One region of the Streptomyces sp. NPDC087310 genome, then DNA from elsewhere that is predicted to be linked to it. Evidence: riboswitches for the same ligand, from Rfam matches in the RefSeq annotation. Region 1 holds a riboswitch; the other holds the start of a gene.
What was found. A riboswitch is a leader RNA that binds a small molecule or an ion and turns the genes downstream of it on or off. The one in region 1 is predicted to bind cobalamin.

Region 1 (7,593 bases):
CTGCCGAGGCCCGGCGGCGGCACGATGTCGCGCAGGCCCAGCGGTCTGCCGAGCGGGAACACCTCGCCACGCTGCACGACACCGCGTGCGCCACCCTGCTGATGGTCTCGGCGCACGGCGGCTCCCTCGACCCGGACGTGGTCCGCACCCAGGCGGGCAAGGACCTGCGCAGGCTCGCCGCGGAGCGCGCGCCCGCACACCCCCCGGAGCCGCACGATCCGCGCGATCCGCACGCCTCGCATGCCCCGCACGAGTCGTACGAGGCGTACGAGACGGGCCTGACCGATCTGACCTGGGAGCTGCTCGCGGAACTCGACGGCCACCCGCTCTCCGTACGCGCCGCGTTCGACCGTACGCCCGGCTCCCTGGGCCCGGTCCCGCGCCCCGCCGCCGTCGCACTGCGCGGCGCGCTGGGGGAGGCCCTGCGCAATGTGGACCGGCACGCGGGCACCGGCTCCGCGACGGTGGCGGCGGCCCGGGACGGGGACACCGTCACCGTCACCGTCCGCGACGAGGGCACCGGCTTCGACCGGGCGCGCGTACCGGCGCACCGCCGGGGGCTGGCCCGCTCGATCGTCGAACGGATGGAGTCGGCGGGAGGCCGGGCCACGATCGCCTCACGGCCCGGCGAGGGCACGACCGTACGGCTGGAGTGGCCCCGTGTCTGATCCACAGCCAAGTTCCTTGACGGAAAACGCCGTTGACGGCATCGGCGCCGATCCGCTGACCGACCGGATCGCCCGCGACATGCGCGCCGGGCTGCGCGTGGCCGGGCTGTTCATCCTCACCGCCGTGCACCTCGGGCTCGCCCTGCCCGCGCTCCTCACCAGCCTGCGCGACTACGACCAGCCCTGGGTCCAGCTCTTCGCGTTCACCCTGCTGACCCTCCTCATCATGGTGGACGCGCTGCTCGGCGCCGACGGTCGCGGCCGGCCGCGACCCTGGGTGGTGCTCGGCCTGACCTGCGCCCTCGTCGCGTCGACCGTCGCCACCAGCCGGCTGCCCGTGGAGGACTTCATCGGGACCCCGCACTGGACGTTCCTGGAGATCGGCTGGTTCGGGGTGCTGCTGCTCTTCGACGCAGGACTGGGGCCGACGCTCGTCTTCATCGGCGGTCATCTCGTGCTCACGCTCACGCAGTTGCTGCTCGCCGGGGTGCCGACCCGGCAGGCCGCCTCCGGCATGGCCGTCAGCGCCCTGGCCATCTGCACCTTCCAGGTCGCCGCCGCGATGCTCGCCCGGTCGCTCGGGGAGTGCGCCGCCGCCGCGAGCGCCACGGGGCGCGAACAGGAGCGCGTGCGTACGGAGGCGGCCGTCGCCGCCCAGGTCCACGCCGACCAGCGGGCCCGCTACGCCGAACTCGGCCGCTCCGTGCTGCCGTTGCTGACCGGGCTCGCCGACGGTTCGCTCCGTCCCGGCGACGGGACCGTACGGCGCCGCTCCGCCGTCGAGGCCGCCCGGCTGCGGCGGCTCTTCGCGGAGCGCGACCACGCGCACGATCCGCTGCTCCACGAACTACGGGCCGGTATCGATGTCGCCGAACGGCACGGTGTCGACGTACAGCTCGCCGTACGGGGGGCCTCGGCCCCGGTGGACCGGCGGCTGCGCCGCGCGCTCACCGAGCCGGTGCTCGCCGCGCTCGCGACCGCCGAGCGCAGCGCCCGCGCCACGGTCGTGCGCGGCGGCGGCCTGGTGCGGGTGAGCGTCGTGACGGACAGTCCGCTGACGGCGCTGACGGAGATCCCGGAGACGGCCGAGCACGGGGTGCGGGTCCGTACCGTACGCAGCGAGGGGCTGCTGCTGGTGGAGGCGTCCTGCACCCTCGACGCCCCGGCCGGGAGCACGGCCCCGGCGGACGGCGCGGACGCTGGCATGGCGGCCGGCGCGGAGGGCGCGCTCGCCGCTGTCCCGGCCGGCCGGGGTCACAGCTCGTCCAGCGACGTCAGCCCGTCCTGAATGGCCCGCGCGACCAGGTTCGCCTTGGTGGTCGCGGGCCGGCCCGCGTTGGCGTACTTGATCCGTACCCGCTCCAGATAGGTGTTCACCGTACGGACCGAGAGCCCCAGGCTCGCCCCGACCATCGCCTTGGACTCCGACTGGAACCACTCCAGCAGCACCTCCACCTCGCGCGGGGTCAGCGCGGGCCGCCCCTTGCGCGCGTCGCTGCCGAACGCCCCGGCCAGCGCGGGCGGGGTGTACGGGCGGCAGTCGGCCGCCGCGAGGGTCGCCGCCATGAGGTGGCGTTCCCCCTCGGCCTTGGTGAGGTAGGTGAACGCACCCAGGTCCAGGCAGGTCAGGGCGGTCTCCTGGCTGTCCTGCATGGTGTAGACGATGACCTGCCGCTCCTGTGCGACGAGTTGCCGCAGCTCGGGGTAGGCGGGCACCCCGTGGGCGAGCTGGAGGTCGAGCACCACCACATCCGCGTCCCGGCCGGGACCGCTCGTCGCCACCGACAGATCGGGCCCCTTGGCGGTCACCGCGATCGGCCGCTCCGACGCCGCGTACCAGGACTCGATGCCCGCGAGGACCACGGGATGGTCGTCGATCAGGGCGACGCTCACGGGCGCGGTTTCCGGCATGCCCCATTGTCCGCAGCCCCGGAGCGCCGCCGGGCGGAAAGCGCCGGAAAGTGCCGCAGTGGGGCGGAAAACCGCCTGTGATAGCTTGCCGAGGCCAGTCGAACCCATGTACGTGGGTCAGGGAATCCGGTGCGAATCCGGAGCTGACGCGCAGCGGTGAGGGCGACGGGCGGGGCATCGGCCACTGGACGGCAGTCCGGGAAGGCGCTTCCGTCCGGATGACCCCGAGTCCGAAGACCTGCTGGCGGGCCTCCGTCCGCGTCCCGTGGCGGGGGAGCACCGTACGACCGGGCTCCGCGCATGGGCCCTCGACGCAGAGGAACGACTCCGTGCCGATCGCACGCCTTGTCCGCCGTACCGCTCTTGTCCTCGCCGCCGGCACCTTGCTGCTGACCGGCTGCGGCGGAGGGGGAACGACCACCGCTCAGGACGGCGCCTCCGGGGCGGGGACCGACTCAGGGTCCGGTTCCGGTTCCGACTCCGGTTCCGGCAAGGCCGCCGGTTATCCCCGTACCGTCACCAACTGCGGTCAGAAGGTACGGATCGACGCGCCGCCCGAGCACGCCGTCTCGCTCAACCAGGGCACCACGGAGATCCTGCTCTCCCTCGGCCTCGGCGACCGGATGGCCGGCACCGCCACCTGGACCGACCCGCTGCCGAAGAGCCTGGAGAAGGAGAACGCCAAGGTCGAGCGGCTGGCCGACAACAACCCCTCCTTCGAGAAGGTCCTGGACGCCGAGCCCGACTTCGTCGCCTCCTCCTTCGAGTCCACCCTGGGCAAGGGCGGCGTGGCCACACGCGCGCAGTTCGAGAAGCTGGGCGTGCCGACGTACGTCTCCCCGTCCGACTGCGCCAAGGACAACAGCGGCGACACCGACGGATCGCGCGCGACACCGCTGACGATGGAGGACATCTACGGCGAGATCCGCGATCTGGCCACGGTGTTCGACGTCGAGGACCGTGGCGACCGGCTCATCGCCGAGCTGAAGGGCCGGATGAGCGAGGCGGTCGCCGGGATCGACGCCAAGAAGGCGAAGGACACCACCTTCCTCTACTGGTTCGCCAACTCCGAGGCCCCCTACATGGGCGGCTGCTGCGGCGCGCCCGGCATCATCACGAACGCCGTCGGCGCGAAGAACGTCTTCGACTCCACCCATGACGAGTGGCCCCAGATCAACTGGGAGACGGTCGCCGACCGCGACCCCGCCTTCCTCGTCATCGGCGATCTCTCGCGCAGGTCGGAGACGGCCGAGACGGCGGCGAAGAAGATCGAGTTCTTGGAGACCAACCAGGTCACCAAGAACATGGACGCGGTGAAGCACCAGCGGTACGTCCGGCTCAGCGGCCAGGCGATGAATCCGAGCATCCGCACCGTGGAGGGCGTCGAGCGGGTGGCGGCGGCGCTGCGCGCGTACGCGCCCGCCGCGTGACGACCACGGAGCGGCCCACGCCCCCCGAGCAGGCCACCGCCCCCGAGCAGGCCACCGCCCCCGAGCAGGCCACGACCACGGAGCAGGCGTCGCGTACGTCGCCCGCGCCGGAGAGCGCCCCGTCCCCCGCGGCCCCGTCTCCCGCGGCCCCGTCCCCCGCCGGCCGGTTCCGCCGGGTCCGGGCGGCGGCCTGGGCCCGCCCCGTGGGCTGGGCCTGCGCCCTCGCCCTGCTCGCGCTCTCCGTCGCCGTGGCGATCACCATCGGGCCCGCGGACATCCGCGTCGGCGACGTCTGGTCGGTCGTCGCCGCGCATCTCGGCTGGGGCGAGTCGCACCTCACCCCGATCCGCGACGGCATCGTCTGGAACCTGCGGCTGCCGCGCACCCTGCTCGCCGCCGTGTGCGGCGCCGGGCTCGCGGTGTGCGGCGCGATCATGCAGTCCCTGCTGCGCAACCCGCTCGCCGACCCCTTCGTCCTCGGCGTCTCCTCGGGGGCGTCCACCGGCGCTGTCCTGGTGGTCGTGCTCGGGGCCGGGGGAGGGGCGCTGTCCATCTCGGGCGGGGCGTTCCTCGGCGCGCTGTGCTCGTTCGCGATGGTGCTGGTGCTCAGTCACACGCTCGGCGGGACGACGGACCGGGTGGTGCTCTCCGGGGTCGCCGCGATGCAGCTCTTCTCGGCCCTCACCTCCTTCGTCGTGATGACGGCCGCCGACGCGGAGACCACCCGCGGGGTGCTGTTCTGGCTGCTCGGCTCGCTCAGCGGCGCCGGCTGGACCGACGTCCAGGTCTGCGGCGCCGTCCTCGTGGTGGCGCTGGTGGTGTGCGGCGGGTACGCGCGCACGCTCGACGCGTTCGCCTTCGGGCAGGACGCGGCAGGGCACCTCGGCGTCTCCGTGGCCCGTACGCGCCTCGTGCTGCTCTGTGTCACCGCGCTGCTGACGGCCGCGCTGGTCTCCTCGGCGGGCGCGATCGGCTTCGTCGGGCTCGTCCTGCCGCACGCCGCCCGCGCCCTGGTCGGCCCGGGGCACAGCCGGCTGCTGCCGGTCACCGCGCTGACCGGGGCGGTCTTCCTGGTGTGGGTCGACACCCTGGCCCGTACGGTGCTCGACCCGCAGGAGGTGCCGGTCGGCGTGGTGACCTCGCTCATCGGGGTACCGGCGTTCGTGCTGGTCCTCCACCGCACCCGGAGGACCCGATGACGACGACCGCGCCACCGGGCCTCAACGCCGCCCGGGTCTCCCGTACCGCCGGGGGCCGCCTCATCCTCGACGGGGTCTCCCTCGCGCCCGCGGCCGGTTCCACGGTGGGGCTGCTGGGCCCGAACGGCTCGGGCAAGTCCACCCTGCTGCGGCTGCTCTCCGGTGTCCTCGCCCCCACCGCGGGCGTCGTCACCCTGGACGGCAGGACGCTGGGCGAGGTGGGCCGCCGCGCGGTCGCGCGCCGGGTCGCCGTGGTCGAGCAGCAGACCGACACGCAGGTCGAGCTGAGCGTCCGCGAGGTCGTACGGCTCGGCCGTGTCCCGCACCGCCGGGCCTGGTCGGCGCCGTCCGCCGAGGACGACATCGCCGTACGGACGGCTCTGGAGCGCAGCGGACTGACGGAGCGCGCCGAGCAGTCCTGGCACACCCTGTCGGGCGGTGAGCGCCAGCGTGTCCAGATCGCCCGCGCCCTCGCCCAGGACCCCCGCGAACTGCTCCTGGACGAGCCGACCAACCACCTCGACATCCAGCACCAACTGGAGTTGCTGAACCTGGTCGCCGCGCTCCCGGTCACCACCGTCATCGCCCTGCACGACCTGAACCTCGCCGCGATGTACTGCGACGAGGTGGTGGTCCTGCGCGAGGGCCGCGCGGTGGCGGGCGGCGCCCCGGGCGACGTCATCACCGAGGAACTGATCGCGGACGTCTACCGCGTACGGGCGGCGGTCACCCGGGACGCCGCCGGAGGCCGCCCCCATGTGCGGTTCCTCGGTACGGTGCCGCGGGACTGAACCCGACAGCTCAAGGGCCCGGGAGCCCGAGCCCGAGTGGTGCGGTCCCTACGCCGGGAGCGGGGGCCGGGTGCGCGGTTCGCGGCGCAGCGCGCGGAGGCCGGCCGTCAGCAGGACGGCTTCCAGTACGGCGATCGACCCGGTCTGTACGGCGTTGACGGTGATCGCGCCGGCGAACGGCGAACCCTCGGCGCCGGCCCCGGCCGGGACGAGGAAGGCCAGGTTCACCACTCCGAGCGCCAGTACGGGCAGCCCGAGGACGGCCAGCGCCGAGGGCACCGCCGGGTCCGGCGGCACAGAGCGGGCGGGGCGGGCGGGGCGGCGCGCCGCGCGGGCGCGCAGCACGAGCCAGAGCGCTCCGGCGGTCAGGAACGTCCAGCCGTACGCCCAGTCCTGGAAGACCGGCGTATGACGGCCCACCAGATACGAGGCCAGGGCCACGGGCAGGCACGCGGGCGGCAGCCACTCGACCACACGCCCGGAGATCTCGGGACGGGGCGCGCCCGGCGGGAAGGCGCTCAGCGTCGCCGCCGCCACCAGGCAGGGGAGCGCGGCGGAGGCCGCCGTCAGCCCGAGCAGCGGCGAGCCGTCGAGGCCCCGCACCACCGCCACGACCTGGGGCAGGGCGGCGCCCACGGCCAGCGGCCCGGCCGTGCGCGGCCGTCCCGCGAGCAGCGCCACGCACGCGCCGATCCAGCCCAGCGGCAGGACGTACGTGGCGACGGACCAGGCCGTCGCGCCGTACCCGGAGGCCGCCGCCCCGGTGAGCGCGTCGAGCACCAGCCGCCGGTCGAACGGGGATCCGGCGAGAAGGACCGCGAGGTCGGTCAGCAGGCCGACCAGCACCACCGAGGCCAGCGCGACCACGCCGAACAGCGCGACCAGCCGTGCCGTACGGCCGTAGGCGGCGTAGCGGCCGGGCGCCTCGGGGCCCGCGAGCCGGCTGCGTACGGCGAGCGCGAGCACGCCGGTCACCTCGCGGAAGCCGGGGCGGCCGAAGGCGATCTCCTCGTCGAGCGGTTCGCAGTCGGAGAGGAAGGTGTCGACCATCTCCTCCTCGCGCTCCCGCCGGTAGTAGGCGGGCAGGACGCGCAGCACGGCCCGGAAGCGCGTCTCCAGCAGCGTCGGAGCCCCGGCCGTCGGCGCCGACGTCGGAGCCTCGGCCGTCGGAGCTCCGTCCGTTGGGCCCTCGGCCGGTGGCGGCGGCTGTGCCGGGTCCGGTGCCTGATTCCGTGCCTGATTCCGTGCCCGGTCCGCCGCCCGGCTCATGCGGCACCTCCGGCGGGGGCCGTGCCGGGGCCCGTCCCGGGGGCCGTGCCCGGCCTGCGGTCGGTCAGGCGCCGCTCGGCGGCCCGTACGTTGGCGGCCATCCGCGCCTGTTCCGCCTCCAGCGCCCGTTCGCCCTGGGGCGTCAGCCGGTAGTAGCGGCGCAGCCGCCCCTGGTGCACCTCGTCGTGGTCGTGCTCCGTGAGGCCGTCGGCGGTGAGCCGGTCCAGCACCCCGTACAGGGTGCCCACCCGCAGATCGACGCGGTGGCCGGAGAGTTCGGCCGCCTCCTGCTTGATGCCGTATCCGTGACGTGGCTCGTCCGTCA
Region 2 (7,593 bases), 140 kb from region 1:
TGAGCTTCCCGATGGTCGGCGTCTCCAGGAACAGGTTCAGCGACTGGCTCTGGTCCAGGAACGGCGTACGCGCCGCCGCCATGTCGATCAGTCCGCGCTGCGGGATCTCCCAGGCCGTACGGAACAGCTCCCGTACCTCCGCAGGGATCCAGGTGAAGCCCGCCACCGAGCCGCTCGACTCGCGCAGCGCCTCGCGCGTCTGCGCGTCCCAGACGCCGAGCCGCTTCAACTCGTCCACCAGGTACGAGTTGACCTGGAGGAACTCCCCGGAGAGCGTCTCGCGCTTGAACAGGTTCGAAACCTGCGGCTCGATGCACTCGTACACACCCGCGATGGACGCGATGGTCGCCGTCGGCGCGATGGCGAGGAGGAGCGAGTTGCGCATGCCGGACTTCGCCACCCGGGCGCGCAGCGCCGCCCAGCGCTCCGGCCAGTTCAGCTCCACGTCGTAGTGGTCGGGGTGGAGCACCCCGCGCGCCGCGCGCGTCTTCGACCAGGCGGGGAGCGGGCCGTTGCGCTCGGCGAGGGCGCAGGACGCCTCGTACGCCGCGAGCATGATCCGCTCGGCGATCCGGGTGGAGAGCGCGGCGGCCTCGGGGGAGTCGAAGGGCAGCCGCTTCTTGAAGAAGACGTCCTGGAGCCCCATCGCGCCCAGGCCCACCGGGCGCCACTTGGCGTTGGAACGGCCCGCCTGCTCGGTCGGGTAGAAGTTGATGTCCACGACCCGGTCGAGGAAGGTCACGGCCGTGACGACGGTCTCGTCCAGCCGCTCCCAGTCGATCTCGCCGGTGGCCGCGTCCACGAACGCGCCCAGGTTGACCGAGCCGAGGTTGCAGACGGCCGTCTCGCCGTCGTCCGTGACCTCCAGGATCTCCGTGCAGAGGTTGGAGGAGTGGACGGTGTGGCCGGGCTCGGCGGTCTGGTTCGCCGTACGGTTCGACGCGTCCTTGAAGGTCATCCAGCCGTTGCCGGTCTGCGCGAGGGTGCGCATCATCCGGCCGTACAGCTCACGGGCCTTGATCGTTTTACGTGCGAGACCGTCGGCCTCCGCCTTGCGGTACGCGGTGTCGAACGCGTCGCCCCACAGGTCGACCAGCTCCGGCACGTCCACCGGCGAGAAGAGCGACCACACGCCGTCCGACTCGACCCGGCGCATGAACTCGTCGGGGATCCAGTGCGCGAGGTTGAGGTTGTGCGTACGGCGCGCGTCCTCGCCCGTGTTGTCCCGCAGTTCGAGGAACTCCTCCAGGTCCGCGTGCCAGGTCTCCAGGTAGACGCAGGCGGCGCCCTTGCGCCGGCCGCCCTGGTTGACGGCCGCGACGGAGGAGTCGAGGGTCCGCAGGAACGGGACGATGCCGTTGGAGTGGCCGTTCGTCCCCCGGATCAGTGAACCGCGCGAACGGATACGGGAGTACGAGAGCCCGATCCCGCCCGCGTGCTTCGAGAGCCGCGCCACCTGGTGGTAGCGGTCGTAGATCGAGTCCAGCTCGTCCAGCGGCGAGTCCAGCAGGTAGCAGGACGACATCTGCGGGTGGCGGGTGCCGGAGTTGAAGAGCGTGGGGGAGGAGGGGAGGTAGTCCAGCCGGCTCATCAGCCGGTAGAGCGCGGCGACCTCGTCCAGCGCGTGCGCGCTCTCGTCCTCGGCGAGCCCGGCGGCGACCCGCAGCATGAAGTACTGGGGCGTCTCGATCACCTGACGGGTGAGCGGATGCCGGAGCAGATAGCGGCTGTAGAGCGTACGCAGCCCGAAGTAGCCGAAGCGGTCGTCGGCGTCCTGGTCGATCAGCGCGTCGAGCCGGTCGGCGTGGCGCGTCACGAAGGCGGCCGTACGGTCCGCGATCAGGCCCTCGCGCTGCCCGACGGCGATGGACGCGGAGAACGACACGGCGCCCTGGGAGGCCGCCTCGTCGGCGATCGTACGGGTGAGCAGCCGGGCGGCGAGACGGGAGTAGGCCGGGTCCTCCGAGATCTGCCCGGCCGCCGCCTCCGTGGCCAGCTCGCGCAGCTCGGCCTCGTCCGAACGGGCGTTGCGGCCACGCAGCGCGGCGGCGGCGATCCTGCCCGGGTCGGCGTCGGGCAGATCGGCGGTCAGCTCGGTCAGGGTCCGCAGCAGCGCGGTGCCGGGGGCGTCGGCCTGCCCGGCGGCGGTCGCCGCCCCGTGCTCGGACTGTGCCTCGGACTGTGCTTCCGAGACAACTGAAACCGGATCCGCTGGCGCGATGGTCACGTGGTTCTCTCCCTCGCTCGGCTCTGGGCCACGAGGAGGCACGGGTCCGCGCGCACGGACGTACCCCGCCCTCGCAGGGCGGCACACCGCGCCGCGTCCACCGGCCCAACCGCGAGGCCCGGACGTCTGGGCGTCCGGTTCGGTCGAGCCGGACGCACTGTCGGCAGGTGTTCGGACTGGAGGGCGCGACAAAGCGCGCCACAGCACACCGTTGCGGGACAGTTCCGGATTTACACCGGATTCCCCTGCGTCGACAGCGAGGTCGAGCATACATCTGGGGGGCGCGCGGTGCGCCACCCCCCAGATGTTGTGTCGTACGTCGCCGCGGTACGAGATCAGCGGCGGCCCGGCGAGCGCCCGGCGAGCACTCCGCGAGCACTCCGTGAGCGTTCAGCAACCGCTCAACAACCGCTCAGCAGCAGCGGAATCCCTCGCGCGGGTCGGCCTCACGGGCGTCCGTGCGGCTGCGTTCGAAGGCGCGGCGGGTCATGACCTGGCCGGCCGGGTCACCGGCGGTGGCGTGGGCCACGTAACGCTCGTACGCCGATTCGCCGGTGAACTCCCGCACGTACCAGCGGACCCGCCGGGCCACCTGCCGTACCCGCTCCACCCGGCTCCCACTCCGACTCCGGGCCTGGCTCCGGAGCCAGGTCATGCCGGGCCCGTCCCCGCCGGGACGCTCTCCCGCGCCGTGGCCTCGGCGGCGGCCAGCTCCGCCTTCTCCTCCTTGGTGGGGATCATGCCGGCCGGGGCGACGATCCTGGACTCGGTGTACGGGGCCTCCACCAGCCGGACGGACTCCGGGTCGCGGATCGCCTTGAAGCAGACCCGTCCCGCGTCCGCGATGACCACGAGGATGAGGACCGCGAAGAGGGCCGAGAGCACCCCGTCCACCGTGGAGTTGGTGACGACGGTGTGCATGTCGTCCATGGTCTTGGCCGGGGCCAGCACCTCGCCCCGGTCGATGGCCGACTGGTACACGTCGCGCTGGGTGAAGAAGCCCACCCTCGGGTCGCCCGAGAAGATCTTCTGCCAGCTCGCGGTGAGGGTGACGGCCGCGTCCCAGGCCAGCGGCACGGCTGTCACCCAGGCCCACTTCAGACGGCCGGACTTGACCAGCAGCGTGGTGCAGACGGCGAGCGCCACGGCCGCCAGGAGCTGGTTGGCGATGCCGAAGAGCGGGAAGAGCTGGTTGATGCCGCCCAGCGGGTCATGGACGCCGACCCAGAGGAAGTAGCCCCAGCCGCCGACCACGACCGCGCTGGCGAACCAGACGCCCGGCTTCCAGCTCACCTGGCGCATCGGCTTGTACACGTTGCCGAGCATGTCCTGGAGCATGAAGCGCCCGACACGGGTCCCCGCGTCGACCGTGGTGAGGATGAACAGCGCCTCGAACATGATCGCGAAGTGGTACCAGAACGCCTTCATGGCGGTGCCGCCGACGACGGACGAGAAGATCTCCGCCATACCGAGGGCGAAGGTCGGCGCGCCACCGGTGCGCGACAGCAGACTGGTCTCCTCGACGTCCTTCGCCGCCTGGGCGAGCTGGTCGGGCGAGATGGTGAAACCGAGGTTGGCGACCGCCTGCGACGCGGACTCGACCGTACCGCCCATCACACCGGCCGGGGAGTTGACCGCGAAGTACAGGCCCGGGTCGATGATGCAGGCGGCGATCAGCGCCATGATCGCGACGAACGACTCGGTCAGCATCGCGCCGTAACCGATCATCCGGATCTGGGTCTCCTTCTGGACCATCTTCGGCGTCGTGCCCGAGGAGATCAGGGAGTGGAAGCCCGAGAGCGCGCCGCACGCGATGGTGATGAAGACGAACGGGAACATGGACCCGGCGAAGACCGGACCGTCACCGCGGCTCGCGAACTCGGTGACGGCGTCCATCTTCAGCGTCGGGAGCGCGATCGCCACGCCCAGCGCCAGCAGCACGATCGTGCCGACCTTCATGAAGGTCGACAGGTAGTCGCGCGGCGCCAGCAGCATCCACACCGGGAGTACGGAGGCGAGGAAGCCGTACGCGATCATCCAGATGACCAGGGTGCCGGCTTCCAGCGTGAAGGTGTCGGCGAGCGAGGACTCGGCGACCCAGCCGCCCGCCACGATGGCGAGCAGCAGCAGCGCCACCCCGATGAGCGAGACCTCGGTGACCCGACCGGGGCGCAGCACCCGCAGGTACACGCCCATGAAGAGGGCGATCGGGATGGTCATGGCGATGGAGAAGACGCCCCACGGCGAGTGCGCCAGCGCGTTGACGATGACCAGTGCCAGCACGGCCAGCAGGATGATCATGATCATGAAGACGGCGATCAGCGCGGCGGCGCCGCCGAAGGGGCCGATCTCGTCCCGGGCGATCTGGCCGAGGGAACGGCCGTCGCGGCGGGTGGAGAAGAACAGCGTCACCATGTCCTGGACGGCGCCGGCGAAGATGACGCCCGCGACGATCCAGATGGTGCCGGGCAGATACCCCATCTGCGCGGCGAGTACGGGGCCGACCAGGGGCCCGGCGCCCGCGATGGCCGCGAAGTGGTGGCCGAACAGCACGCGCCGGTCGGTGGGGTGGAAGTCGACCCCGTTGTCGAGCCGTTCGGCCGGGGTGGCCCGGGTCTTGTCGACCTTGAGGACCCGGTTCGCGATGAAACGGGAGTAGAAGCGGTAGGCGATCGCGTACGAACCGAGGGCGGCGGCCAGCATCCAGGCGGCAGAGACCTCCTCGCCCCGGGAGAGGGCGAGCACCGCCCAGCCCGCCGCGCCCACCAGGGCGACCAGTGCCCAGACGAGGATGGATCTCGGGGTGAGACCACGTATGGATTTCGGCCGGTCGTCCGTCGACGGCGCCTCGGTCGGTGCGGGCTCTGGCATGGCGAGTCGTCCCCTCACTGGTCACCTGCTTAATGCGCAGGAAATCTAGGGGACCATCCCGGGACACGCCACCACCAGCCCATATCCCGGTACGTTACGTGCCCGCGCCCGGTGGGTTTATGCGGGGGTGGCGGGTTTTCGTCACGGGTTCCGGACCGGGCCCCCGGCCCGGTCCTACGTCACGGGCGCGGGCGTTGGAGGCGCGCCACGAACTTGTAGCGGTCGCCGCGGTAGACCGACCGTACCCACTCCACCGGTTCGCCGGCCGCGTCCAGCGAGTGGCGCGACAGCATCAGCATCGGCAGGCCCACGTCCGTACCGAGCAGCCCGGCCTCGCGCGGGTTGGCGAGGGACGTCTCGATCGTCTCCTCGGCCTCGGCGAGATGGACGTCGTACACCTCCGCCAACGCCGTGTAGAGGGACGTGTACTTGACGAGTGAGCGGCGCAGCGCGGGGAAGCGCTTCGCCGAGAGGTGCGTGGTCTCGATGGCCATCGGCTCGCCGCTCGCCAGCCGCAGCCGCTCGATCCGCAGTACGCGTCCGCCGGCGGTGATGTCGAGGAGTCCCGCGAGGGTGTCGTCGGCCGTGACGTAGCCGATGTCGAGGAGTTGGGAGGTCGGTTCGAGGCCCTGGGCGCGCATGTCCTCGGTGTACGAGGTGAGCTGGAGGGCCTGGGAGACCTTGGGCTTGGCGACGAAGGTGCCCTTGCCCTGGATGCGTTCGAGCCGGCCCTCGACGACCAGTTCCTGGAGCGCCTGGCGCACGGTCGTCCGCGAGGTGTCGAACTCGGCGGCCAGGGTGCGCTCCGGGGGTACGGGTGTCCCGGGCGGCAGCGTCTCCGTCATGTCGAGCAAGTGCCGCTTCAAGCGGTAGTACTTGGGTACGCGGGCCGTACGGGTGGCGGGTCCGCCCTCGGTCTCCGTACCGACCCCGTCCGTGGCCATGGCCTGCCTTCCCGACTCCTGCGCTGCTGCCGTCACCGGCTCCTCCGTCTGTCGCGGCTCACATGGTGGCACGGTCCTGCCACGAGGCGTCGCCCTCGCTCAGGTGTCGGTCCGATAACGGACACGACTGCCCTTCTTATACACCCTTGACACCCCTAAAGGTCTAGGCCAAGCTCCCCCCTACTGGTCTAAACCATTAATTGGACCAGGGGGGGTTGCAGTGTCCCTGAGGAGGGTGGCGTGAAGCGCAAGCTCATCGCGGCGGTCGGCGTCGCAGGCATGGTGATCGGCCTCGCGGCCTGTGGTTCCGACGACCCGAAGGGCGGGGCGGCCGGGGGAGATTCCGCGAAGGAACTCACCGTCTGGCTGACGGTGGACGCCCAGAACAACTGGCCGGAGCTGGTCAAGGCCGCGGACGCCGCCGTGGTCAAGAAGCACCCGGGCATCAAGATCAAGCACGAGTACTACGGCTGGCCCGACAAGAACACCAAGCTCGACGCCGTGCTCGCCACCGACAAGGCCCCCGACGTCGTCGAGATGGGCAACACGGAGATGCTGGGCTACACGGTGAAGGGCGCCTTCGCCGAGCTCGACCCCGCGAAGTTCGACAACGCGGACACCTGGCTCGACGGCCTCAAGTCGTCGGTGACGTACAACGGCAAGACCTACGGCGTGCCGTACTACGCCGGTGGCCGCGTCGCCAACTGGCGCAAGGACGTCGCCAAGGAGGCCGGGGTCACCGCCGTACCGAAGACGTACGCCGAACTGACCGCCGGACTCGACAAGATCCAGGCGAAGAAGGGCGACAAGTTCAGCGCCTGGTACCAGCCCTCGCGCGACTGGTACGCGGCCATGTCCTTCGTGTACGACGCCGGCGGCTCCATAGCCGAGGACAGCGGCGGCACGTTCAAGGCGAACCTCTCCTCGCCCGAGTCCCTCAAGGGGCTGACGGAGTACAAGAAGGTCCTCGACGCGTACATGCACGCGGACAAGACCAAGGACGAGTCCGACCGTTACATCGTGTACGGCCAGGGCCAGTCCGGCATGATCTTCGGAGCCGCCTGGGAGGGCGCCACCGCCGAGGACCCGAAGAGCGACAAGACCGGCAAGCTCAAGGGCAACCTGGAGAACTTCGTGATGCCGGGTCCGTCCGGCTCCAACATGCCTGTCTTCCTGGGCGGTTCCGACCTGGCCGTACCGGTCAAGTCGAAGGCGCAGGCCACCGCCGCCGAGTGGATCAACGCCTTCACCGGCGCCCAGGGCCAGAAGGGCCTGATGGGCAAGGGCAACCTGCCGAACAACAAGACCGACCTCGCGACGCTGAAGAGCGACCCGGCGACCGCGGTCCCGGCGACGGCGGCCGAGTCGAGCTGGTTCGTGCCGATGGCGCCGGGCTGGGGCCAGGTCGAGAAGGCCCAGGTGCTCCAGAAGATGCTGCAGTCCATCGCCACCGGGAAGCAGCCGGTGGCGGAGGCCGCGAAGGAGGCGGACGCCGCCATCGACAAGGTCATCAACACCAAGTGACCTGAGGGCGGGGGCTCCCGTCCGGCA

Region 2: another riboswitch for cobalamin. It lies ahead of ACIO3P_RS33180 (ribonucleoside-diphosphate reductase subunit alpha); the one in region 1 lies ahead of ACIO3P_RS33820 (ABC transporter substrate-binding protein).

What each region holds. Positions count from the first base shown of each region.
Region 1 is NZ_JBIUYF010000010.1:159,615-167,207, forward strand. Features, by position in the region: gene ACIO3P_RS33805 (sensor histidine kinase) at 1-668, shown strand, start outside; gene ACIO3P_RS33810 (hypothetical protein) at 685-1,956, shown strand; gene ACIO3P_RS33815 (response regulator) at 1,923-2,579, opposite strand; cobalamin riboswitch at 2,658-2,840, shown strand; gene ACIO3P_RS33820 (ABC transporter substrate-binding protein) at 2,909-4,009, shown strand; gene ACIO3P_RS33825 (FecCD family ABC transporter permease) at 4,213-5,208, shown strand; gene ACIO3P_RS33830 (ABC transporter ATP-binding protein) at 5,205-5,999, shown strand; gene ACIO3P_RS33835 (hypothetical protein) at 6,048-7,268, opposite strand; gene ACIO3P_RS33840 (PadR family transcriptional regulator) at 7,265-7,593, opposite strand, start outside.
Region 2 is NZ_JBIUYF010000010.1:20,234-27,826, forward strand. Features, by position in the region: gene ACIO3P_RS33180 (ribonucleoside-diphosphate reductase subunit alpha) at 1-2,227, opposite strand, end outside; cobalamin riboswitch at 2,372-2,514, opposite strand; gene ACIO3P_RS33185 (YbdD/YjiX family protein) at 2,640-2,882, opposite strand; gene ACIO3P_RS33190 (carbon starvation CstA family protein) at 2,879-5,098, opposite strand; gene ACIO3P_RS33195 (GntR family transcriptional regulator) at 5,278-6,042, opposite strand; gene ACIO3P_RS33200 (extracellular solute-binding protein) at 6,283-7,566, shown strand.